Regions from separate parts of the Shewanella sp. BJSY2023SW005 genome, predicted to be linked through region 4. Evidence: predicted binding sites of a transcription regulator. Region 4 holds the regulator's gene; each other region holds the start of a gene.
What was found. Region 4 encodes sigma-54, which starts transcription at its own class of promoters, with help from an activator protein. Its sites were predicted from a motif close to GTTGGCACGNNNNTNGNNT; they were not measured.
Positions count from the first base shown of each region.

Region 1: fliE (flagellar hook-basal body complex protein FliE) is a predicted target of sigma-54. The motif match lies at 2,580-2,598, and genes of this name have one in related genera.
Region 2: ACMHXI_RS17095 (flagellar hook-length control protein FliK) is a predicted target of sigma-54. The motif match lies at 2,969-2,987, and genes of this name have one in related genera.
Region 3: ACMHXI_RS15920 (YccF domain-containing protein) is a predicted target of sigma-54. The motif match lies at 2,124-2,142, and genes of this name have one in related genera.

Region 1 covers NZ_JBKORJ010000053.1:291,062-296,962, forward strand. Annotated here, with positions in the region: gene fliG (flagellar motor switch protein FliG) at 1-450, opposite strand, end outside; gene fliF (flagellar basal-body MS-ring/collar protein FliF) at 443-2,152, opposite strand; gene fliE (flagellar hook-basal body complex protein FliE) at 2,194-2,526, opposite strand; gene ACMHXI_RS17130 (sigma-54-dependent transcriptional regulator) at 2,704-4,035, opposite strand; gene ACMHXI_RS17135 (sensor histidine kinase) at 4,032-5,096, opposite strand; gene ACMHXI_RS17140 (sigma-54 dependent transcriptional regulator) at 5,176-5,901, opposite strand, start outside.
Region 2 covers NZ_JBKORJ010000053.1:284,607-290,507, reverse strand. Annotated here, with positions in the region: gene fliG (flagellar motor switch protein FliG) at 1-40, shown strand, start outside; gene fliH (flagellar assembly protein FliH) at 54-1,028, shown strand; gene fliI (flagellar protein export ATPase FliI) at 997-2,337, shown strand; gene fliJ (flagellar export protein FliJ) at 2,464-2,913, shown strand; gene ACMHXI_RS17095 (flagellar hook-length control protein FliK) at 3,061-4,584, shown strand; gene fliL (flagellar basal body-associated protein FliL) at 4,651-5,175, shown strand; gene fliM (flagellar motor switch protein FliM) at 5,202-5,901, shown strand, end outside.
Region 3 covers NZ_JBKORJ010000053.1:14,512-20,412, reverse strand. Annotated here, with positions in the region: gene ACMHXI_RS15930 (DUF2817 domain-containing protein) at 1-814, shown strand, start outside; gene ACMHXI_RS15925 (alpha/beta fold hydrolase) at 807-1,583, shown strand; gene ACMHXI_RS15920 (YccF domain-containing protein) at 1,649-2,056, opposite strand; gene ACMHXI_RS15915 (1-aminocyclopropane-1-carboxylate deaminase/D-cysteine desulfhydrase) at 2,404-3,342, shown strand; gene ACMHXI_RS15910 (hypothetical protein) at 3,344-3,580, opposite strand; gene ACMHXI_RS15905 (hypothetical protein) at 3,896-4,069, opposite strand; gene ACMHXI_RS15900 (mechanosensitive ion channel family protein) at 4,583-5,901, shown strand, end outside.
Region 4 covers NZ_JBKORJ010000023.1:29,388-35,288, reverse strand. Annotated here, with positions in the region: gene ACMHXI_RS06330 (KpsF/GutQ family sugar-phosphate isomerase) at 1-665, shown strand, start outside; gene kdsC (3-deoxy-manno-octulosonate-8-phosphatase KdsC) at 665-1,216, shown strand; gene lptC (LPS export ABC transporter periplasmic protein LptC) at 1,213-1,773, shown strand; gene lptA (lipopolysaccharide transport periplasmic protein LptA) at 1,760-2,293, shown strand; gene lptB (LPS export ABC transporter ATP-binding protein) at 2,290-3,018, shown strand; gene ACMHXI_RS06305 (RNA polymerase factor sigma-54) at 3,114-4,577, shown strand; gene hpf (ribosome hibernation promoting factor) at 4,609-4,896, shown strand; gene ptsN (PTS IIA-like nitrogen regulatory protein PtsN) at 4,899-5,342, shown strand; gene rapZ (RNase adapter RapZ) at 5,339-5,901, shown strand, end outside.

The sequences.
Region 1 (5,901 bases), on a different contig from region 4:
ATAGGACAGTACAATGGTTTGGATCTGCGGGTGTTCGTTCTGGATAATAGTCGCCACCTGTCTGGCGTCCATCCACTTGAGCGAGTCGAGGCCTTTGGCGCCACTGCCCATGACAATCTGCTCGATAAGGTTACCGGCCTTGTCTTCACCCAATGCAGTAGTCAGTGCCTTACGCACAAACTCTTCGCTGTTAAAGCCTATGGAGGAGTATTTCTGGATATCATCCAGAAACAGCTTGTGAACCGCAACCACCTTCTCCTGGCCGAACTCCTGCATGGCCGCCATGGCCATACCCACCTTTTGAACCTGTTTGGGTTCCAAGTGTTTGAGAATAGAGGCCGCATCGGCTTCACTGAGACTCAGCAACAAAATGGCGGTCTTCTCAATCCCGTTGAGATTCTTGACGTCGAAGCCGCTCTCGGCTGGTTTATCCGCTTTTTTTTCAGGCATCTTCTTGCAACCAGTTCTTCACCACTTGGGTGGACAGTTCAGGTTCATTGGCCACCAGAGCACGTATGGCCTTAATCATATCATCATCTTTGTGCAGATCCGGTATCAGAATCGAACCGTCATCGGCATAGCTGTATTCACTTTCAGGGCGGTTGAGCATGCCCAGGGTGTCGGCAGCGTACTGATCTTCAATATCTGCCAGCTCATGCCCCAGCGCAGGTTCATCCGGCATATTCTGGCCATCGGGGTAGATGAGGCGCTTGAGCATGGGACGCACCACGAACAGGATAAGCACCAAAATCACCAAGGCACCTATGCCGAGTTTCATCGCCCGCCAGAACCAGGGCTGCTCCCACAGAGGTGGCTCAGGCAGGTCTTCAACCAGTTGATCCATAAAGGGCACAGTCACCACTTCTATCATGTCACCCCTTTGGCTGTTGAAGCCAACGGCGCCTTCCAGCAAGCGACGGATATTGGCCATCTCTTCACCTGTGCGAGGCACTCTGGCGACCTGACCATTTTCACCGGCAGCACCTGCCTTGTAGTCGACCGCCACTGAGACACTGACCCGGCGTACTACACCTATCTGCTGACGGGTATGGCTGATGGTGGTATCCAGCTCAAAGTTACGGGTCGCTTCCCTATGGCTGTTGCCTGAAGTAACACTGCTGCTTTCTGTAGCATCGGCAGCGTTTTCAGGAATATTGGACTCCATCGGCGGCTGATTGGAAAGGGCTCCGGGGATGCCGCCACTGCTGCCACCAACGCTGTTGTTTTCCACTGTCATTTCACTGCGGAGTGATGGCAGATCCGGATTGAAACGCTTGGCAGTTTGCTCGACCGCGGTGAAGTCCATGCTGACATCCACCTGGGATGTGAAGTTTTCCGGACCGAGGATCGGCATCAGAATCGAGTCAATCTTGGTGCGGTATTCGTTTTCTTTTTGCTGCACCAGCTCAAGCTCGCGTCTGGCGCGGGCAGATACCCCATCCTGACTGCCTGAGTTCAGCAAGCGGCCGTTGGAGTCTGTCACTGTAACCCGGCTGGGTTCCATGCCATGAACCGCTGAGGCAACGATATCGACTATCGCATCAACCTCTTCCTGCCCCAAACCGCCCCTACGGGTATTGACCACCACAGTGGCACTGGGTTTGGCGCGATTGCGGGCGAACACATTTTCCTTCGGCAGCGCCAGGATCACCTTGGCACGGCTGACACTATTGAGCTCTTCAATCGCCCGCGCCAGGTTCATCTCCTGACTCTGCTTCAGCCTGGCCTGTTCCATCCGCTGACTGACACCAAAGCCGGAATCCTGGCTCAGATAATCCTTGGCCTCGGCGCTGGAATCTATGCCGGCGCGGCTCAGCATCATCTTCACGTCCTGATACTTGTCTTCAGGTACAGTGATCACATCGACTTCAATCTTGTACGGTACCCGGTTCTTATCCAGTACATCGAGTACCTGCACCATCTCCTGGGTATCCATTTTGCCCAGTGGCCGATATTCTGGCTCCTGGGCCCAGATCATCACAAATACCGCCAGAGCCAGACAGATAGCCAATGCCAGGATCATGGTGATCTGCCGCAGCATATCCACTCCCCCGAGGGAGCCCAATACACCCGACTTGTTTTCCTGTTGGACCCCTTCCAGCGTTGTTCCACCGGCGGAAACATTGGATCCTGCTACTAATTCTGTGCTCACGGTGCGTTCCTGTTATCCGGGATCTGTGATGCAAGCAGGCCTTAAACAGGCATGCTCATAATCTCTTTGTAGGCTTCGACCAGCTTGTTGCGCACCTGCACTGTGGCCTCGAATGCGACGCTGGCTTTCTCGCGGGCAATGACAGTGTCAGACAGAGACACTGTGGTGTCGCCCATCTCCAGCCGGGTGGCCAGATTGGATGATGTGCTTTGCAACTCACTGACATTGCCTACGGCCTGGGCCAGTAATTGGCCGAAGTCAGTTCCTGTGGTATTGCCCACCTGGCGTACAGGCGAAGACTGAAATCCCGTTGGGGCAATTTCACCTTTAAGTGATTGCATTTCTTGCAATAAAGAATTGGCACCTATTTGCATCTTCTCACTCCTGTCGTCAGCGAATTGACGAAAAATCTGGGTTACCAGACTCTATGCAATTAGTTTGCCAAAAATGGAATAGTCAAAGTTAAGCTAGGTAAACGCCCTGAATTCACCCAGGGCCTGAGGCAAAACACTGGAATTGGAAAGCGGCCTGACGGCCGCTTTGGAGATGACTCAGGCGGGCACCTCTATGCCCATCTCGCGCATGCGCGCCATCTTGTATCTGAGAGTGCGGGCACTGATCCCCAATTTCTCGGCCACCAGTTTGCGACTGCCCTGACACTGGGCCAGAGTCTCGAGAATAATCACATGCTCCTGAGCCTTGAGCTCATCACCAAGCGCCTCCGGTGTTTCCGGGGCTGTGGTATCTCCCAAAGCAACATCCTGCAAATCGATAATAATATCGCCCGCTTCTATCTGCCCTTGACTCAAGATCAACGCCCGCTGGATCACGTTATCCAGCTCACGGACATTCCCCGGCCAGCGGTGGGCCAACAAACGCCGCACTGCAGCATCGCTGAGAACTGGAACCGGGTTAATCGCCGCGTTTTCAGCGTGACGCGCCAACAGATGTTTGGCCAACGGGATGATATCCGCCGGTCTTTGGTTCAGTGCCGGCCAGGCAAGCGGAAACACATTGATCCTGTAATAAAGGTCTTCGCGAAACTCGCCCTTGGCCACCATCTCTTTCAGATCCCGGTTGGAGGTTGCCAGCACCCGGACATCGAGCTTGATGGTCTTGCGCCCCCCCAAACGTTCAACCTCGCGCTCCTGCAGTACCCGCAGCAGCTTGGCCTGCAATGCCAGCTCCATCTCGGAAATTTCATCGAGCAACAGGGTGCCGCCATGAGCCTGTTCAAACTTTCCGGGACAGGCCTGATAAGCTCCGGTAAAGGCGCCTTTCTCGTAGCCAAACAAGGTGGCTTCCAGCATATTTTCCGGGATGGCGGCGCAATTAATCGCCACAAAAGGCCCGTCAGGCCTTTGGCTGTGCTGATGAATGTAGCGAGCCAGCACTTCTTTACCCGAACCGCTGGGGCCACTTATCATCACAGAGGCTTCAGAGGCGGCCACCCGCTGCGCCAGTGCCAGCAAGGCCAGGCTCTTTTCATCGGCCACCACTGGGCCGCCGCTAACCACCTTGGGGCGTAAATAGCGACTCACCTGATTGAGCAATACCTGAGGGGCAAACGGCTTGGCGAGATAATCCACGGCCCCCAGCTTGATTGCGCTGACGGCATTGTCGATGGTGGCATAGGCTGTCATCAACAGGATCGGCAGCTGCGGATGTTGCTGACGCAGATAATCCAGCAGCCCCATACCGCCGATACCTTCCATCTGCACATCGCTTATCACCATATCAAAACGATTACCTTTCAAAGCGGTTATCGCTTCTTCGGCGCTGGCGACATCGACGCACTCATAACTGGCGAGCAGCAAGGTATCGAGCAGTGCTTCCCGAAGCGCGGCATCGTCTTCCACCAACAAAATTTTTGCTTCGCTCATGCCACGCCTCCTTGAGAGTCTGTCGTTAACGGGAATGTCAGCGTGACGGTACAACCTGCACCCAGCTTACAGCTGAGGTCCAATTTGCCGCCGTGGCTGCGCACCACTGACTGCACCACCGCCAGCCCAAGCCCTGTGCCCTGACGCTTGGTGGTGAAAAAAGGCTCCAGCACCTGCTTTTGCATCTTGCTGTCCAGGCCCTTGCCGTTATCTATCACATCGAGGCGCAGTGCCTGATCGCAGCTCAGGCGCAAAATGACTCTTGTGGCGCCGGCTTCCAGGCTATTGATCACCAGATTATTGATGGCAGAACTCAAGCCATGAAGATTGACCTGCATCTCGCTATCGCCTTCAATTTGCAGGCTCAATTCAACATTTTGCCTGGCAGCGATGGGCTCACAGTTGGCCATGACTTTTTCCAGCACCGTCGAGAACGGCACTCTATCGCAGGCTTCCTCTTGCTTACCTTTGGCAATCAACAACATATCATTGACCTGCTGCTCCAGCTCGGAAAGCCGGTCGAGTAATTTGCCCTGAAAACGCTCTCTGGAGCCGGCATCCAGCCTTGGACTGCCCAAGTTGGCGGCATAGAGTAAAGCGGCAGACAGAGGAGTGCGTATTTGATGCGCCAGAGTGGCGACCATTTTCCCGAGCGCAGACAAGCGTTCAAGGTGGGAAAGGTTTTGCTGCAACAGTCGGGTTTCGGTGAGATCGGTCAGCATAATCAGCTGCCCCTGCTCCGGGGTCAGAGGCGTAATCGCCAGCTTCACCCGGCGGCCATTACGCAGGGAGACTTCATGACCATCGTCTTTTTGCGGCGCAAAGGCGCGATTGATGATAGTCAGCCAGCGCTGGCCAACCAGAGGAACACCCAACAAAGATTCGGCAACCGGGTTGGCTTCACTGACCAAGCCGTCACCATTGAGGATAACGACGCCCGAAGGCATGGCCTGCAGAATATGCTCCATACGATTGGACATATTGGCGGCTTCCCTTACCGGGATCCATTCGCGGCCATGATGAGAGATGGTTTCGAGCTGAGCCAGTGGGCTTGCTGACATATTAACCCCGTCAAAAATACGATGCTGACAGGGTTAATGCAGAGTTTATGCCAATTTAAAAATCTAAATTATCAGTAGCTTAGTCTTTACTCATGCCGTATTTGCGCATTTTCTCCACCAAGGTGGTGCGGCGAATACCCAGCATTTCAGCGGCGCGGGCAACGACGTTGTCCTGCTGATCCAGCGCCTGACGTATCATGTCGATTTCCAATTCGGCCAAGAGATCCTTGAGATTGACCCCTTCCGGAGGCAGCTCACTGGGAAAACGGGTCTCTGGCAGATCGACCGGCTCTTCGTCATTGAAGATCGATGCCAAGGCATCACGCTCCAGTTGCTCTTCACTGACCTCGACCGAATACTCGGGCACATCGATATGACGATACTTGACCGGAAGGTCGTTAACATCGACCAGGCCGCCCGGATAGAGGATAGTCAACCTTTCTACCAGATTGGACAGCTCGCGGACATTGCCCGACCAGGCGTGTTCCTTGAGAGAGTCAATGGCGCGTTGGGTAAAACGCACCCGTCCCTTGCCTTCGTTGAATACCCGACTGACCAACTCCTGCAGCAACAGCGGAATATCATCCCGACGCTCACACAGAGGTGGCATTTCGATGGGGAACACATTGAGGCGATAGAAGAGATCTTCGCGGAATTCACCGCCTTCAATCATGGTTTCCAGATCTCTGTGGGTCGCAGCTACCACTCGCACATCGGCGGTAATCGCCTTATTGCCACCCACACGTTCAAATACTCTTTCCTGCAGCACCCGCAGCAGCTTGACCTGCATCTGCAGCGGCATATC
Region 2 (5,901 bases), on a different contig from region 4:
GATTATGCTCGGTGGCGGCGGCAGTGAAGAATTCCTCTGACAGGCGAGTTTGAATGACAGACAAAAAGGTGTCCCACAACATTTTGCCGCCGGATGAAGCGGACGAGTTTGTTAATTGGCAGTTGCCCGATGTGGGTGACGCCATGCCGCTTAAGCCGAGTAATCTGTTTGGTTATAAGCCAGGACGCATAGAGCCCAAGGCCGCCGAAGAGGCTGTATCACCACCGACTTTGGCTGAAATCGAATCTATCCGCGAGCAAGCCGAGCAGGAAGGTTTTGCCGAAGGCAAGGAGCAAGGGCTGGCCAAAGGCCTGGAGGAAGGCCGTCTTCAGGGCTTGGAACAGGGCCACAGTGAAGGTTTTGCCCAGGGGCTTGAGCAAGGCCGGGAAGAAGGCTTGCAACAGGCCGCCGCCATGATAGAACGTTTCGACGCCTTGCTAGCTCAGTTCGAGGCGCCGCTGGCGCTGCTGGATACCCAGATAGAAGAATCGCTACTGACCTTGGTCGGCACTTTGGCGCGCAACCTCATAGCCCATGAGCTGAAGACCCACCCGGAACATATACTGGCTGCGCTCAGGCAAGGGATAGATGCCCTGCCACTCAAAGAGCAGAAAGTGAATCTGCGTTTGCACCCGGAAGATATGGCTTTGGTCAGCGAGCTCTACGGTGAAGAGCAACTGACACGTAACCGCTGGACACTGGAAGCCGATCCCGGCCTCAATCGTGGCGATTGTGTGGTGGACAGCCAACGCTCGCAAGTGGATATGCGTCTGGAACCCCGTTTGGAAGGGGTGTTTGCCAATCTTGAAGCCGAACAATCCATGTTGGCGAAAAAGGCCGCCCAGCAGCAGGCCGCAATAGACGATAGGCCAAGCCCGCCGCCACAGGACAGCGAGCAGGAGCAAACGCTTGCAGATGAACAAACAGCCGCTGTGACCGACAAGGCCGAGACCGCAAGCCAAGAGGGCGAACAGCCCAGCGAAGGAGACACTCATGATGCAGCAGCGCCGAAGCCAACTGCTGAGTGAACTCAAACACTTGGCCGAAAAGCAGGCGCCGTTTCAAGCGGTTGCCAGTGGCCAGTTGGTGCGGGTGGTTGGCCTGACGCTGGAAGCCAGTGGTTGCCGGGCGCCGGTCGGCAGTCTCTGTGCCATAGATACCATGGCGGGTAAGCTTATTGCCGAGGTGATAGGTTTCGACGATGAGCTATTGTATCTGATGCCGGTGGAAGAACTCAGGGGCGTGCTGCCCGGAGCCAAAGTGATGCCGCTCGGTGAGCAAACCGGGCTCAGCGTCGGTTTGAGTCTTCTTGGTCGGGTGCTGGACGGTAATGGCCAGCCACTCGATGGTATGGGCGCCCTGCACACAGACGAACAAGCCTCGCGCCATAGCCCGGCAATCAATCCCTTGGCCAGACGGGCGATTACCGAACCGCTCGATGTAGGCGTCAGAGCCATCAACGCCATGCTTACCGTGGGCAAGGGCCAGCGTATGGGGCTCTTTGCCGGCTCCGGCGTGGGTAAGAGTGTGCTCCTTGGCATGATGACCCGCGGCACCACGGCCGACATTATTGTGGTTGGCCTGGTGGGGGAGCGTGGCCGGGAGGTGAAAGAGTTTATCGAAGAGATCCTGGGCGCAGAGGGGCGGGCCCGCTCTGTGGTCATAGCCGCCCCGGCCGATACCTCCCCTTTGATGCGCCTTCGTGCCTGCGAAACCTCGACTCGGATAGCCGAGTATTTTCGCGATCTCGGCTATGACGTCCTGCTGTTGATGGATAGCCTGACCCGTTATGCCCAGGCACAGCGGGAAATCGCCCTGGCGGTCGGTGAGCCGCCGGCAACCAAAGGGTATCCGCCTTCAGTATTTGCCAAGTTGCCCCGTTTGGTGGAGCGCGCCGGTAATGGTGGTGAAGGTCAGGGCTCGATCACAGCCTTCTATACTGTGCTTACCGAAGGGGACGATCAGCAAGATCCCATTGCCGATGCCTCGCGGGCCATTTTGGACGGTCACATAGTGTTGTCACGGGCCTTGGCCGACTCAGGGCATTATCCGGCGATAGACATTGAAGCTTCCATCAGTCGGGTGGCACCTATGGTGATCAGCGAGGCGCACCTGGAAGCGATGCGGCGCGTCAAGCAGGTTTATTCGCTCTATCAGCAAAACCGGGATCTGATCTCCATTGGTGCCTATTCCCAAGGCTCGGATCCGCGTATCGACAACGCCATACGCCTGCAACCCGCCATGAACGCCTTTTTGCGGCAGGGGATGCGCGATGCCATTAGTTTCAGCGATTGCCAGCAGATGTTGGGGCAGCTTGCTGCCCAATGTAAGGTGTAATGCAATTCAGTGCAGGAGTTTGCGTGCTCGATAAAAAATTCAGTGACAATAGGGGGGTAGCCTGATCTCAATAGAGCGCCGGGTTAAGGCCCGCAAGGCAGGCAATTTTAAGGAATAATACTACAGATGGCTAAATCCGATCCTTTGCACACAGTGTTGAAACTGGCGGTCGAAGCCGAAGAGCAGGCAGCACTGCAGCTTAAAGCCGCGCAAATGGAATGCCAGAGGCGTAAGTCTCAGCTGCAGGCGCTGCAGGAATACCGTCTCGACTATATGAAGCAACTCGATGCCCAGCAGGGGCAGAGCATTGGCGCCTCCTATTACCAGCAGTTTCATCGATTTGTGCGTCAGGTAGATGATGCCATAGGGCAACAACTTGCCGTGGTCGCCGAGGCCGATAAGCAGCGGGGCTATAGACAGCAACATTGGCTGGAGAAGCAGCAAAAACGTAAGGCGGTGGAGATGTTGTTGGAGAAAAAAGCCCTGCAGGCCGAAGCCAAAGCCGCCAAACAGGAGCAGAAACTCATCGATGAGTTTGCTTCCCAGCAGTTTTTCCGTCGCAAGCTCAACCATTGAGCCCATTCCGACATCCATTCCCGGACAATTCCTTAATATTCATTCTATATTTTTTATTGGCGTGAATTTTGCTTTGTTTGAGACAGAGACATTAATTTTGACTCGGCCTATCTTTATCTATTGAGGGCCTAGGTGCTGGAGGAAGGCATGCAGCAGTTATCCAATATCCTGATCGGCAATGCGGGCGGCAAGGGAGTCGCCGCCACAGATGCACTACAATCTACTGATAACGAAGCTTTTTTCGCCGCTTATCAACAGGCGCAGGCTAAGTTTTCGTTCGACTCGCAAGGCGCCAAGCCGGGATTTACCGCTGGCAGTCTTATCAGGGAAGGTGCCCAAGCTGAGCAGGCCGTCGATGTCTCGCTTATTCTGGGGCAAATAGCCATGGGCAAGAAATTGCCGTCTGAAGACGGCACCATAGTCACCGAAGTGGATGAGGTGAGCCTGCTGAAACAGATTGCCGCTCTCACCGGGCTCAAAGAAGATGAGATCAAGGCCATGTCTCCCGAAGAGCAGATGAAGCTCTTGGAAAACCTCAAGCAGGGGAGTGCCGAGCTTGGCATGGTAGTGACAGATAGTCTGGAAGGCGCAGAGGTGATTGCCGCTGACGAAGGCGACGAGAGTGAAGAAGACAGTGCCAAACTGGCCGATACTGATGAGAAAGCGGCAAGCAAAGGCGATAGCAAAGCAGAGGATGAAACTATAGATGCTCCTTTGCTGGCTCTCGACAAGGCGGCTGCAACAGCGGAAAAGGCCAAGTCTCAGGAAGGAGAGCAACAAATGGGTTGGCCGGATGCTGATAAGTCAGCGCGTAAGGCGGCGACTCAGGATGGTATGGCTGCAGTGGTTCGTGAAGCTGTGCTCAATGCCGCTGAGGAAAAGAGTGACAAGATCTTGGCGCAAAGCGCAATTGCCGATAAGGCCAAGACAGATACTGCCGGCAACTTGGGTGCTGCGGTGGCCGCGGCGGCAATGTCTGTTGGCGCTGACGGCAAGAGTGACAAAGCTGCAGCCAAGGATGTTCTCGCCAGCTTACTCAAGGCTGAGGTGAAAGGTACTCAGACTGCTGCCGAGGTACGAAGCCCTGTGAGTGACGCCATACATCAGGCGCTCAAGGGCGATGCGGCATCAACCCAGACAGATATCAGCCCATTCCAGCAACAGCTGCATCAACAAGGATTGCAGCCTCCCCAAAGGGGAGAGATGGCCCAATATCAACTGTCATTGAGGCAGGGAATGGAGCAATCACTGCAAACCGCCGATATGGTGCAGCGTTTTGCCCCCGTGATGCGGCAGCAGTTGATTACCATGGTCAGTAATGGTGTGCAGCAGGCTGAAATTCGTCTCGACCCACCAGAGCTTGGAGCCATGATGGTCAGGGTTCAGGTGCATGGTGATCAGACTCAGGTGCAGTTCCATGTCACCCAACCACAAACCCGGGATATGCTGGAACAGGCCATGCCCAGATTGAGAGAAATGCTGCAGGAGCAGGGAATGAACCTGGCCGATAGCCACATCTCTCAAGGTGGTCGGGAGCAAGGCGAGCAGCAAGGTGGCAATGGCGGTGGCTTTGCCCAAGAGGGCACCAATGGTGAAATTTCCGCCGAAGAAACGGCACAAAGCACAAATCACACAACAAGTTATGGCTCGGGTATAGATTATTACGCCTGAGCAGGTAACCTATAGGGATGGTATTTTTCCGCGGGCATTGCGGTTGATTAAGGGAAAGGGTAGAGAATGGCAGAGCAAGAAGAGCTTGAGCTGCAAGAGGCACCGGCGCCCAAAAGCAAAAAGAAACTCTTTATCTTCGGCGGCATTGGTTTGGTGGTGTTGCTGCTGGTCGGTGCTGGCTTGTGGTTTTTCCTGGGCGGTTCAGATGATACTGCGGTCGATGCGGCCGAAGGTGAGCAGGTAACCGAAGAAGCTCAGGCCAATAACAGCAGGGAAGCCTTCTATGTGGCCATGCCCAGACCATTTCTGTTCAATCTGCCGGGGGCCAACCGTTCCAGGCTGGTGGAGATAAAGGTACAGCTCATGGTGCGTGGCAGTGATGACGATGTCACTCTCAAGAAGCATATTCCCTTGATTGAAGATGCACTGCTGACCACTTTCAGCGGTGCCGATGTTGAAAAGCTCAGCAGCCAGGCGGGCAAGGATGAGCTCAGACAGTTGGCGCTGCTCAATGTACAAAACACACTGCAACCGGTTACCGGCCGTAAAGTCGTTGAGAAAGTGCTGTTCACCGGCTTTGTGATGCAGTAACAGGGACAAGAGGCGAAGGCAATATCGTGAGTGATTTATTAAGCCAAGACGAAATTGATGCGCTGCTTCATGGCGTGGACGACGTCGAAGAAGAGGATGCCCAGGAGTCGGGACACGACGCCCAATCCTATGACTTTTCTTCACAGGATCGTATCGTCCGTGGCCGGATGCCGACCCTGGAAATTGTCAACGAGCGCTTTGCCCGTCACCTGCGGATCAGCATGTTCAACATGATGCGCCGGGCAGCCGAAGTCTCCATTAACGGCGTGCAAATGCTCAAGTTTGGTGAGTATGTGCACACTCTGTTTGTGCCCACCAGTTTGAATATGGTGCGCTTCAGTCCACTCAAGGGGACGGCACTGATTACCATGGAAGCCAGATTGGTGTTTATTCTGGTGGATAACTTCTTTGGTGGCGATGGCCGCTTTCATGCCAAGATCGAAGGGCGGGAATTTACCCCGACAGAGCGGCGCATAGTACAGCTGTTGCTGAAGATTATCTTTGAAGATTACAAAGATGCCTGGGCGCCTGTGATGGATGTCGAATTCGACTATCTGGACTCAGAAGTTAACCCGGCGATGGCCAACATTGTCAGCCCGACCGAAGTGGTTGTGGTCAACTCTTTCCATATTGAAGTGGACGGCGGCGGTGGCGATTTTCACATTACCATGCCCTATTCTATGATCGAACCCATCCGGGAACTGCTGGATGCCGGGGTTCAAAGCG
Region 3 (5,901 bases), on a different contig from region 4:
GGCGCTTCTTGGCAGCTTGTTGACCCGCTGCAGTTGGGATAAACATCTGCAGCTGATGTTAACTCAGATACGGCTGGCGTTTGTACCTGTGTTGAATCCCATCGGCCTTATCAGGGGAACCCGTGCCAATGGCAATGGGGTCGATTTGATGCGCAATGCTCCCATAGATGCCCGCGGCTCAGTGACTTTTATGGTCGGCGGTCAACGGCTTTCCCGCCATCTTCCCTGGTATCGGGGCCGCAGCAATCAATTGGAAGCCGAGACCCGGGCGATTATTGACTACAGTAATGAACTTATAGCCCGCGGCAGCAGCTTGATTGTGCTCGATGCTCACTCAGGTTTTGGCCTGGTGGACCATATCTGGTTTCCCTTTGCCTGTAAGGATACGCCTTTTGCCCGCCTGGGGGAGGTGTATCATCTAAAGCAGTTGTTCGAAATGAGCTACCCCCATCATTGTCACTATCATATTGCGCCCCAAAGCCGCTTCTATCGCACCCACGGTGATATTTGGGATTATTTGGTCAGTTGTAACCCCCAAGTGCCTTTCCTGCCCTTAACGCTGGAAATGGGCTCCTGGGCCTGGGTCAAAAAGAACCCCAGGCAATTGCTGCGTTTCTCCGGTTATTTCAACCCTCAAAAGCAGCACAGGCTGCAGCGTATTTTACGGCGCCACTTTACCCTGATGCAGTTCTTGCTCGATGTGGGGTATGCTCAGGTACTGGAGCAACTGCCTGAACTTCATCGGCATCACCTGGATTATCAGGCACGAAACTTTTGGTATCCACAAGCGGCGGAGAAACCAAGTCATGACTGAGCAGCAAACCTGGGTGATGATCCGCGGCTTGATGCGTGATAAACGTCATTGGCAGGCCTTTGCCGATAATCTGCTGGCGGCGGGGTTTCGGGTGGAGCTCATCGATCTGCCGGGAAATGGCGATAGGGTGGCGGATACCAGTCCCTGGGATATTCAGGATTATGCCGACTTTGTTGCAGATGAAATGTTACGGCGCAAGGTGGGTAAATGCCGAATATTGGCTATCTCCATGGGCGCCATGGTGGCCATGACACTTGCCGGGAAAAATGACACTGAAGCCGGCCGCCAAAAGGGATTTCAGCTTGAGGGGCTGTTATTGCTCAACAGCAGCGCCGCCGATCTTTCGCCTTGGTATCAGAGATTTCGGCTGCAAGCCCTGCTACGAGCCTTGTGCTCCAGAGTCAAAGGCGAGGGCATTCAATGGCGCGAGGCGACGATTCTAGCGCTTACCAGCCTTGCTCATGCCAAAGACAAGTCTCTGTGCCGTTTCTGGAGCCAACTGGCGCTTGAGGCCAAAACCACACTCGCCAATGGCCTGCGACAAATTGTTGCCTCGGCCCGCTTTCGCTCCCCGGCTAAGCTGTGGGTGCCGGCAACCATTGTTTATGGCTGTGATGATCACCTGGTTTCGCCCAAGTGCAGCGTTCGCCTGGCGGCCAAATATCGGCAAAAGCCGATTCCTTTTTGCCGCTGCGGGCATGATGTGGCGCTGGATAGGCCTGAGTTATTGCTGGAGTTGGTGCAGCGTTTGAGTCGACAAATGCCCTAGACTTGTTTGGGTAAAGCCGGAGCCCAGGTCGAAAACGAGTCAGATATCCGACCTGGGCTTTGTGATTAATGAGAGGCAACCACTGTCTTGCCTATGGGCGTTAAAGAAAGCAAGGCCAGTTTTAGGTGCTGAATGCCAAAAGGTATGCCTATGATGGTGACAAAGCAGGCCAGGGCGTGGGTTAGGTGGCCTATCGCCAGCCAAATCCCGAACAGCAGGAACCAGATAATGTTGCCGATCATACCCAGGGCGCCGGTGCCCAAGTCTTCGCGGCCAGAGAGCCTGTCGCGGCTGATATGTTCCTGACCGAAGGGCCAGAATGCCAGTTCACCTATGACAAAGCAGGCGCGGCCGAATGGGATACCTATGATACTGATAAAACAGAGCAAGCCGACAAACCACCAGGCCAGCCCCATGACAAAGCCGCCAAGAATAAACCAGGCAATATTAAAAATAAGACGCAAAATAGCCATTGAGTGCTCCTTTAAATGGCGGATCAGCCACACAGTTTTGCTGTAAAGCTTGGGATATTTCGATTAATAGCTAGAAGCGTGCCATAATTATAACATGTTGAATAATATTGGATATTGCCATTTCTGAGCCTAGGCAGATGGCGGCGATTGGTGATTTATACCAATAAGTAGCGATAATCATCACAGAGTGGAGCCGCAAAGGATTAGCCTCCAAGCCATCACTTAGTCGGCATAAAGCCAACGGGTGCCTGTGAGGATTTGTGGCCTGAATCCTGTCCTCCTTGGCGGCAAACACATACAATAGCCATCCCTTGCACACCTTAGCCTTGAAATATATCGCCAGTGCCATGTCTTTAGCCGATTTCAAACTGGATAAAACCCCAGTTCAAGCCTTTGAGTTTCGAGGTCATCAGCTGTTTATCAAGCGCGATGATCTGCTTCATCCCAGTTTCAGTGGTAATAAGGCGCGCAAGTTCCGTTATTTCCTCGACCACGACTTTCCCGGTATCAAGCGCCTGATAGGTTATGGCTCGGCCCAGGCCAACTCACTCTACTCTATGGCGGCGCTGGCCAAACTCAAAGGTTGGCAGCTGGACTTTTATGTGGATCACCTGCCGGAATGGTTGCAGCGGCAACCCCTGGGTAACTATCGCGCCGCGTTGGAATTGGGCGCACGGGTGATTGCTGTAAAGAATACGCCCAAGGCCGAGTTGATGACCGGCATGACCCTGGAGGACTTTGTCAGGCAGCATATTGTGCCTGAGTGTGAGCACAGCCTGTTTGTTCCTGAAGGGGGCCGCTGTAGTTATGCCGAATACGGCGTGGCTCAGTTGGGCGCCGAGATTTTACAGTGGCAGCAGCAACAGGCTGCCCATAACCTCAAGCTGTTTTTGCCATCGGGGACAGGTACAACAGCACTGTTTCTACAGAAGTATTTTTGTGAGCAACAGGCTGATATTGAAGTGCTGACTTGCGCCGTGGTCGGCGGAGACAGTTACCTCAAGACCCAGTTGCTTGAGTTATCGCCCGATGAGGCATTGCATCCAACTATTGTTACACCCGAACGCAAGTATCATTTTGGCAAGTGTTACCCCGAGTTTTACCAACTTTGGCAAGAGCTGGAGCAAAGCGGTATCCGCTTTGAGCTCTTGTATGATCCGCTCGGCTGGCAAGTGTTGCTCGACTTCTTGCGACGTGAGGGCCGCAGCCAGGTATTGTATCTGCATCAGGGGGGGCTCCTTGGCAATGAGTCCATGCTTCCCAGATACAGGCGTAAATACGGCTGATTCAGACCAGCTGGTTACGCTTGAGGATCTTATGAGTGCGCTCAGCCAAGCGTTGCAAGGATTTGAGATCGGCAAGCCCAGGCACCTCGTCATCGAGACGGGATTCCCAAAAGCATACCTCGGTGTCCAACATCTCCAGCATTTTCTTGGAGCAACCCAGGCATTTCCCGCCGCATAGGCTGGCTTCCGGCAAATTTAGCGGAATACAGCGCCGGATCTCGTTCAGCAATGAGCGCATCGCTTCCGTGGTATTTGGTTTAATGGAGCCGGGTTTAGTCGCTCTGCTTTTAGTGGCTGTGATGGATTGATTCAAGACAACACCGACAGATAAGTTTGTTAAGCATAAGCTTAATTCAAGTGGAAGGCTTGGATAATGATCTGGCGCTTGATTTACCTGTTTATCGCCATTTGGTCAGGCTGCTTCCCGGGATCACGGGAAAAGGCCTTGACCAAATGTGATGTTCTACCCGATTGCTGCTGGATAACAGTCCAATCTGCCTGAGCGCTCGATACAGTGAGAGGATAGGGGTATCGAGTGGGTATTTCGACAGTCTTACTTATTGGCGCTCAGCAACCACTTCATAAACTTGAGGGTTTCTGTACGCTTTGAGAAGGTTTGCTTCTTCTTGCCTTTGCTGTCGGTAAAGGCGATTGAGTTTTTGTTGATGGAAATTGAATCTACAGGAAAACTTACTGCGATTTCATGTCCGTTTACTTTGTATGACATAGGCCACACTCCTTATTTTCTGTTAGCGCCGATATTGGCGTATACAATCTTAACTATAGAAAATCCTTAGCATTTATTGCGAAAGATGCGTTGGTTGACTATTGAATGTACCCAGTTTGTCAGCCTTTATCAAGCCCCCGACAGACTGAAGTGCAAAAAGACACTCCGGGTGTCAGTAGAACATCAGACCATCGCCGCAGCACAGAGTTCACCACAGCTGTGTGACATTTCAATTAAACTCAGGAATTGTTAACTGAACGGATTTACTTAAGCGGCCTGGAGCGAGATGGGGCGAGCTGAGGGTACCTTAATATCGCCGGCAATTATATCGACAGTTGGCTATAAGTCAAGCAGTATAAATACTGAGCCGATATATCCGGAACTACATGTTTCTGCTAGTCTTTTTTGTTGAAGGTGCCAATAACTCCCTGGCGCATTCTGGCTTGAACACAGCTTGAAGTGCTTACAGCGGATGGATTGGTACTTTATCTTATAGTGGCAAGGAGCGCGTTAATGAATAGAGTGTTGATTGGCATAGGATTATTTATTCTGTTGCTCTGGCCTGGGTTATGTCCGGCGGCCGAACCTGCACCGGAAACGCCAAGCGAGCAAAGTGCTGCAGCGGCTTATGAGTATCGCGACCCCTTGTTCAGGGATACCCCCAGAGGCGCCCTGCAGGGCTTTATGCAATACGCCAGAGACGGGGATTACCAAACCGCGGCCGAGTATCTGGATCTGCGTTTTCTTCCCACCGGCATGACAGCGGAGCAGGGGCCGCTCTATGCCAGGCAGTTGCTGGCGATTATCGAGCGTAATCTCTGGCTCAACCCGCAAGAGCTGGATGATACCCCGGAGGGCAAAACCGACGACAAGCTGCCCGCCTATCGGGAGGGATTTGCCCGTTTGGAAGCCGAAAAAAAGGCCTATCAGCTCCTGTTGCAGCGGGTGCCGAGCTCTGAATACGGCAGTCTGTGGAAGGTTTCCAATGCCACTGTTGCCAAGCTCCCAAAACTTTACCAGGCCTTGGGTTATGGCCCTGTGGTGGAGTGGTTTATTGAGCACATTCCTGAAGGACACCTGTTTACCCTGAATCTGTGGGAATGGGCCATGATGCTGGCCTATCTGGCGCTGGCGTTCTTATTCGTGGTACCTGTGACCTGGTTGCTGCAATGGCCGCTTTCGCGTTCATCACACCCGCTCAAGGCTGAATTGGGCGCCTTTATTCGCGGCCCTCTGAGATTCTTTGCCGCTGTGGCACTCGATAGGGCCATGCTTGCCAACAGTACCTTGAGTGGCGCTATGCAGGAGATAGTCAACACAGGCTTTTTCTTTATTCTGGCCACAGTTTGGTTGATATGGGCGCTGGTGGGGCTGGCACAGAGCAGCCTTAGGGAGCGCTGGATAGCCAAGGGCAACAAACAGGCGGCCTCCTTGTTGCGACCCCTTGGGAATTTTTTGCGGGTGGCCCTGCTCAGCTTGGCGACCTTATTGTGGCTTGAGCACCTGGGTTTTAATGCCGGCACTATACTGGCCGGGATGGGTATCGGGGGGCTGGCAATCGCTTTGGCCTCGAAACAGTCGATAGAAAACCTGATTGGCACCATCACCCTCTATTCAGCCGCGCCTATCAAGGTTGGCAATATCGGTAATTTCGGCGGCGTTCGCGGCACAGTGGAGGAGATAGGGCTACGCTGTACCCGCATCAGAACTCTGGATCGTTCTGTCATTCATATGCCCAACGCCAAGTTGGCCGAAATGGAGATAGAGAATATTTCAGAGCGGGAGAAAATCCGTTTCAAGACAGAGATACGTCTCGATTACAGCACAGATGC
Region 4 (5,901 bases):
CCAGCGAAATTCTGACCCTGATGCCCGTCATCAAGCGCCAGGGGATCCCTATGATCTCCATGACAGGCAAGCCCGAATCCACCATGGCCAAGCTGGCACAACTGCATCTGTGCATCAAGGTGCCAGAAGAAGCCTGCCCCTTGGGGCTGGCGCCGACCTCCAGTACCACGGCCACCCTGGTGATGGGTGATGCCCTGGCGGTCGCGCTACTGCAAGCCAAGGGCTTTACCAAAGATGACTTTGCCCTGTCGCATCCCGGCGGCGCTTTAGGACGCAAGCTGCTGCTCAAGGTCAGTGATGTAATGCACAAAGGCGAAGAACTGCCGCTGGTCACAGAAGATATCTGTATAACCGACGCCCTCTATGAGATCTCCAAGAAGGGCCTGGGTATGACCGCCGTGGTCAATCAGCAGAAGCAACTCGTGGGTATCTTCACCGATGGTGATTTGAGACGTGTCATAGACGCCGGAGTCAACCTGCGTACTACAAAAATCAGCGACGTCATGACCCGTGATTGCATCACCAGTGGTGACAATATCCTCGCGGCGCAGGCGCTGAAGGTGATGGACGAGAATGACATCAACGGTCTTATTGTCATCAATGGCGCCAATGAGCCGATTGGAGCACTCAATATGCTGGATATGGTCAAGGCGGGGGTTATCTGATGAGTCATCAAGGTTTTTACGGGCCCATAAGCGAAGATAACTGGCAAAGAGCCGCCAAAATCAAACTGCTTATCTGTGATGTCGACGGTGTCTTCTCCGATGGCCGCATCTATATGAGCAACAGCGGCGAAGAGCTGAAGGCCTTCCATACCCGCGATGGCTATGGGGTGCGCTCGCTGCTGTCCTGCGGCATTCAGGTGGCGGTGATCACCGGCCGCAAGTCCCAGATAGTCGAAAACCGCATGACGGCCCTGGGGGTAGACAAGATTTATCAAGGCATAGACAACAAGCTGGAGCCCTATGAGGCGCTGCTTAATCACTATGACCTCGAGCCTGAACAAGTGGCCTATATAGGTGACGACATTGTCGACTTGCCGGTGATGAAGCAAGTTGGGCTGGCGGTTTGCGTAGCCGATGGCCATCCTTGGGTAAGGCAGCACTGCCACATGGTCACTCAGATTGCCGGCGGCCATGGTGCACTCCGGGAGCTGGCGGATCTTATCCTGCTCAGTCAGGACAAATTTGAAAATGCCCACGGAATGAGTATATGAATAGGGTCACCCTGGCCATTATTTTGTTTTTCTCCACTGCACTTATCCTTTACTGGCAGGTGCAGAACAAGCGTAACGCTCAACAGAGTGAGGCGCCTGTGGATGTGGTGCGGCCTGACTTTGTCGCCGATGACCTGCGCTCGGTCAACTTTGATGAGCAGGGCAATGTCGCCAGTAGGGTCGCCGCAGCGCACATGGAACATTATGAAGCCAGTGAAAAGACCTTCTTCAACCAACCGGTTTATCTGGTCTATCCGGACAAGGGCGAGGCACAGTGGCGTCTGTCTGCCAACGAGGGCAGGCTCAATCGCAAGAGTAACCGAGTTGTACTTGAAAATAATGTTATCATCGACGCCATTAGCCCCAATGAACCGATCCAGAGCCTGAAAACCAGTTATGTGGAGCTGGATCTGGACACCATGATCATGACCTCAGATCGCGAGATCCTGATCGAAGGCAAAGACTTTAATATCAAGGGATCCGGCCTGTACGCCGATCTCAATGCTCAGCAAGTGAAGCTGACCAGTCAGGTGAAAGGAACCTATGAAACCAAGTAAGCTTTTTATCGGTGCCCTCTTGTGCATCACAAGCCTGTCGGCAGTGGCCATTGAAGAAGATCTGCTGCAAAAAGTGGAGATCAGCGCCGCCAATCAGTTTGCCGATATCAAAAACAAGCGTGTGGTATACGGCGGGCCTGTCACAGTCACCCAGGGCAGTTTGAAACTGCTGGCCGATGAACTCACGGCTTACACAGAAGACAAGAGTGGCGAGCGGATCCTGGTGGCCAAGGGCTCACCCGCTACCTATACCCAGAAACTGGAAGACGGCCGTCTGGCCAGTGCCAAGGCCAAAGAGATCCACTACAACATAGACAGTCGTATCATGACCCTGCTGGGCCAGGCCAAAGTAGAACAAGACGGCAGCGAAGTAACCGCCGAGAAGATAGTCTACGACATCAACAAGCAGCAGCTGGAAGCGGAAAGCAGCGGCAAAGGCCAAGACAGGGTAACCACTGTTATCCAGCCGGAAAACTATCAGGATCTCAACAAGAAAGAACAGCAGCAGGAGCCGCAATGACCAGCACCCTGACGGCACAGAATCTGGCAAAGAGTTACAAGAAACGCAACGTCGTCAAAGACGTCAGCCTGTCGGTCAATACCGGCCAAATCGTGGGGCTGCTGGGCCCCAACGGGGCTGGCAAGACCACCACCTTCTACATGGTGGTTGGGCTGGTACAGAGTGACAAGGGCCGTATCTTCATTGACGACGACGAGCTGACCCTGGATCCCATGCACCTGCGAGCCCGTAAAGGCATAGGCTACCTGCCACAGGAAGCCAGTATTTTCCGCAAGCTGTCGGTGCATGACAACATCATGGCCGTGCTGCAAACCCGCAAAGAACTCAACAGCGACGAGCGCGAGGAACAACTCGAACAGTTGCTGGAAGAATTCCATATTACCCACATACGTGACAGCCTGGGGATGTCCCTCTCCGGCGGCGAACGCCGCCGGGTGGAAATCGCCCGGGCATTGGCCGCCAATCCACAGTTCATTTTGCTGGATGAGCCGTTCGCCGGTGTGGATCCCATCTCAGTTATCGATATCAAGAAAATCATCGAACAGCTTAAGTCCCGCGGTTTGGGGGTGCTGATCACAGACCACAATGTTCGCGAAACACTCGACGTTTGTGAGCGAGCCTACATAGTCAGCCATGGGCAGTTGATCGCCGAGGGCACACCCGCTGAAATCTTGGACAACCAGCAAGTGCGTGCTGTGTACTTAGGCGAACAATTCAGGCTATAGTTAGGATCATGTCATCCGGTGGCAATTCCGGGTATTATAGTTTGTTATTATTGAATTTTTTCCTTGAAAAATAACGAGTAGGGATTAGCGGTATAATGAAAGCGTCACTCCAGCTCAAACTGGGTCAACAGTTGACCATGACACCTCAGTTGCAACAGGCTATTCGCCTGCTGCAACTGTCGTCCCTTGAGCTGCAGCAGGAAATCCAGGAAGCCTTGGAAGCCAACCCTCTGTTGGAAATGGCCGAGGACAACCAGGATGACGCTATCGACGACAACCACAAGGAAAACGACGCCGGCGAGTTGAGCGCCAAGCAGGAAGATGGTTCCACGGTAGAAACCTCAGAGGCATTGAACAATGAGTCTATGCCGGATGAGCTGCCTATGGATACCACCTGGGACGAAGTCTTTACCGCCGCCAGCGCCTCAGGGCCGGCCATGGGCCGTGAAGATGATATGCCCTTCCAGGGTGAAACCAGCGAAGGTCTCTATGAACATCTGGAATGGCAGAAGAACCTGACCCCGTTTTCCGATACCGACGACGCCATTGCCACCGCCATTATTGATGCCATCGACGAGCAGGGCTATCTGACCCAGAGCACAGAGGAGATCCTCGAAGCCATGGGCAACCCTGAGATTGAGCTCGATGAAGTCGAGGCAGTACTCAAGCGGATCCAGCACTTTGACCCTGTCGGCATCGCCTCCAGAGATCTGCGCGAATGCCTGCTGATCCAGTTGCAACAGTTCAACACCGACACCCCACATCTGGCCGACGCCCGCTTGTTGATTGACGAACATCTGGATCTCATTGCCGCCCGTGACTTCCGCACCCTGATGCGCAAGACCAAGCTCAAGGAAGATCAACTGCGTGACGCCATCAACCTTATCCAGAGTCTCAATCCCCGCCCCGGCTTGCTGGTGCAGCCGATGGACGAGGAATATGTGATCCCTGATGTCAGTGTCTGGAAGAAAAACGGCCGCTGGGTAGTAGAACTCAACCCGGACTGTATGCCCAAACTCGGGATCAATCAGCAGTATGCTGCCATGGCCCGTAGCGCCCGCAGTCAATCAGACAGCCAGTTTATTCGTGGTCATCTTCAGGAAGCCAAATGGTTTATCAAGAGCCTGGAGAGCCGCAACGACACCCTGCTCAAGGTGGCCAACTGTATAGTGCAGTTCCAGCAGGGATTTTTTGAATATGGTGAAGAGGCCATGAAACCCATGGTGCTCAACGATATTGCCGAGGCGGTCGAGATGCATGAATCGACCATCTCCAGGGTCACCACTCAAAAGTATATGCATACCCCTAGGGGAATATTTGAATTGAAGTACTTCTTCTCCAGCCATGTCGGCACCGAAGATGGCGGAGAATGCTCTTCCACGGCGATCAGGGCTTTTATCAAGAAGCTCGTGGCAGCGGAAAACCAGAAGAAGCCTTTGAGCGACAGCAAGATGGCGCAACTTCTGGCAGAACAGGGAATCAACGTTGCAAGACGCACCATAGCCAAGTATCGCGAGGCTATGATGATACCACCGTCGAACCAGCGTAAGAGTTTATAAATCCACAGTTGGAAATTGGAGGAATCTTTCTATGCAAATCAACCTGACAGGACATCATATCGAGATCACCGACTCACTGCGTGACTACGTGGAAAGTAAGTTTTCTAAACTTGAACGCCATTTCGAACAGATCAATAATGTGCACGTTGTGCTCAATGTACAAAAACTGCAACAGATAGCCGAAGCCAAGATCCACCTCACAGGCGGCGAAGTCTATGCAACTTCTGAACATGCCGACATGTATGCCGCCATCGACGTTCTGATTGATAAATTGGATCGTCAGGTCATTAAACACAAAGAAAAGCTGACAAAACACTAACGATGGAACTGAGTACCATCCTGCGGCCGGAGTGCACTACCTGTGCCACTCCGGGCAGTAAGAAAAAGGTACTGGAGCTGATTAGCGATCTCGCTAGCGCCCAGTACCCCACCCTTTCCTCTCAAGCGATTTTTGAAAGCCTTTTGGCCCGCGAAAAGATGGGGAGCACAGGTATAGGTAATGGTATTGCGATTCCGCATGGCAGACTACCGGACATTACAGAGCCGATTGCCGTGCTGGTCAAATGCGAAGAGCCTATCGCCTTCGATGCCATAGACAACCAGCCGGTGGACATACTGTTCGCCCTCCTGGTGCCCGCAGATCAATGTCAGCAACACCTGAGTACCCTATCCGCCATGGCTGAAAAGCTCAGCGATAAGGCGATACTCAAGCAGTTGCGAAAATCCAGCGACGAAACAGAACTCTATCAGGTGATCACAGGATGAAACTCGCCATAGTCTCAGGCCGCTCCGGTTCCGGAAAATCCGTTGCCCTCAGGGTACTCGAAGACCTGGGTTACTACTGTGTGGATAATCTCCCCCTGCCCATGATTGGCAGCCTGTTGGAAAACCTCCGTGGCAGCAATGATCTGGTCGCCATCAGCATAGATGTGCGCAATATGCCGGATCAGGAAAAGGTGCTGGAACAACAGTTGGCGGCCTTGCCGGAAAACACCCAACTGACCAGCTTCTTCCTCAACGCCTCCGATAAAGTGCTGCTGAAGCGCTACAGCGAAACCCGCAGACTGCACCCCCTGTCCAAGAGCAAAGTCTCACTACAGGATGCCATCAAGCTCGAAGGCAAGCTGCTGGAACCCATGTCGAAACTGGTGGATCACTACATAGACACCTCGGCGCTGAACATCTATGAACTCAGTGACACAGTGCGGGAAATTCTGCTTGGCAGTGTCGATAAAGAGCTGGTGATCAACTTCGAGTCGTTCGGCTTTAAGCATGGTATGCCTCAGGAAGCCGACTTCATGTTTGATGTGCGCTTTCTGCCCAA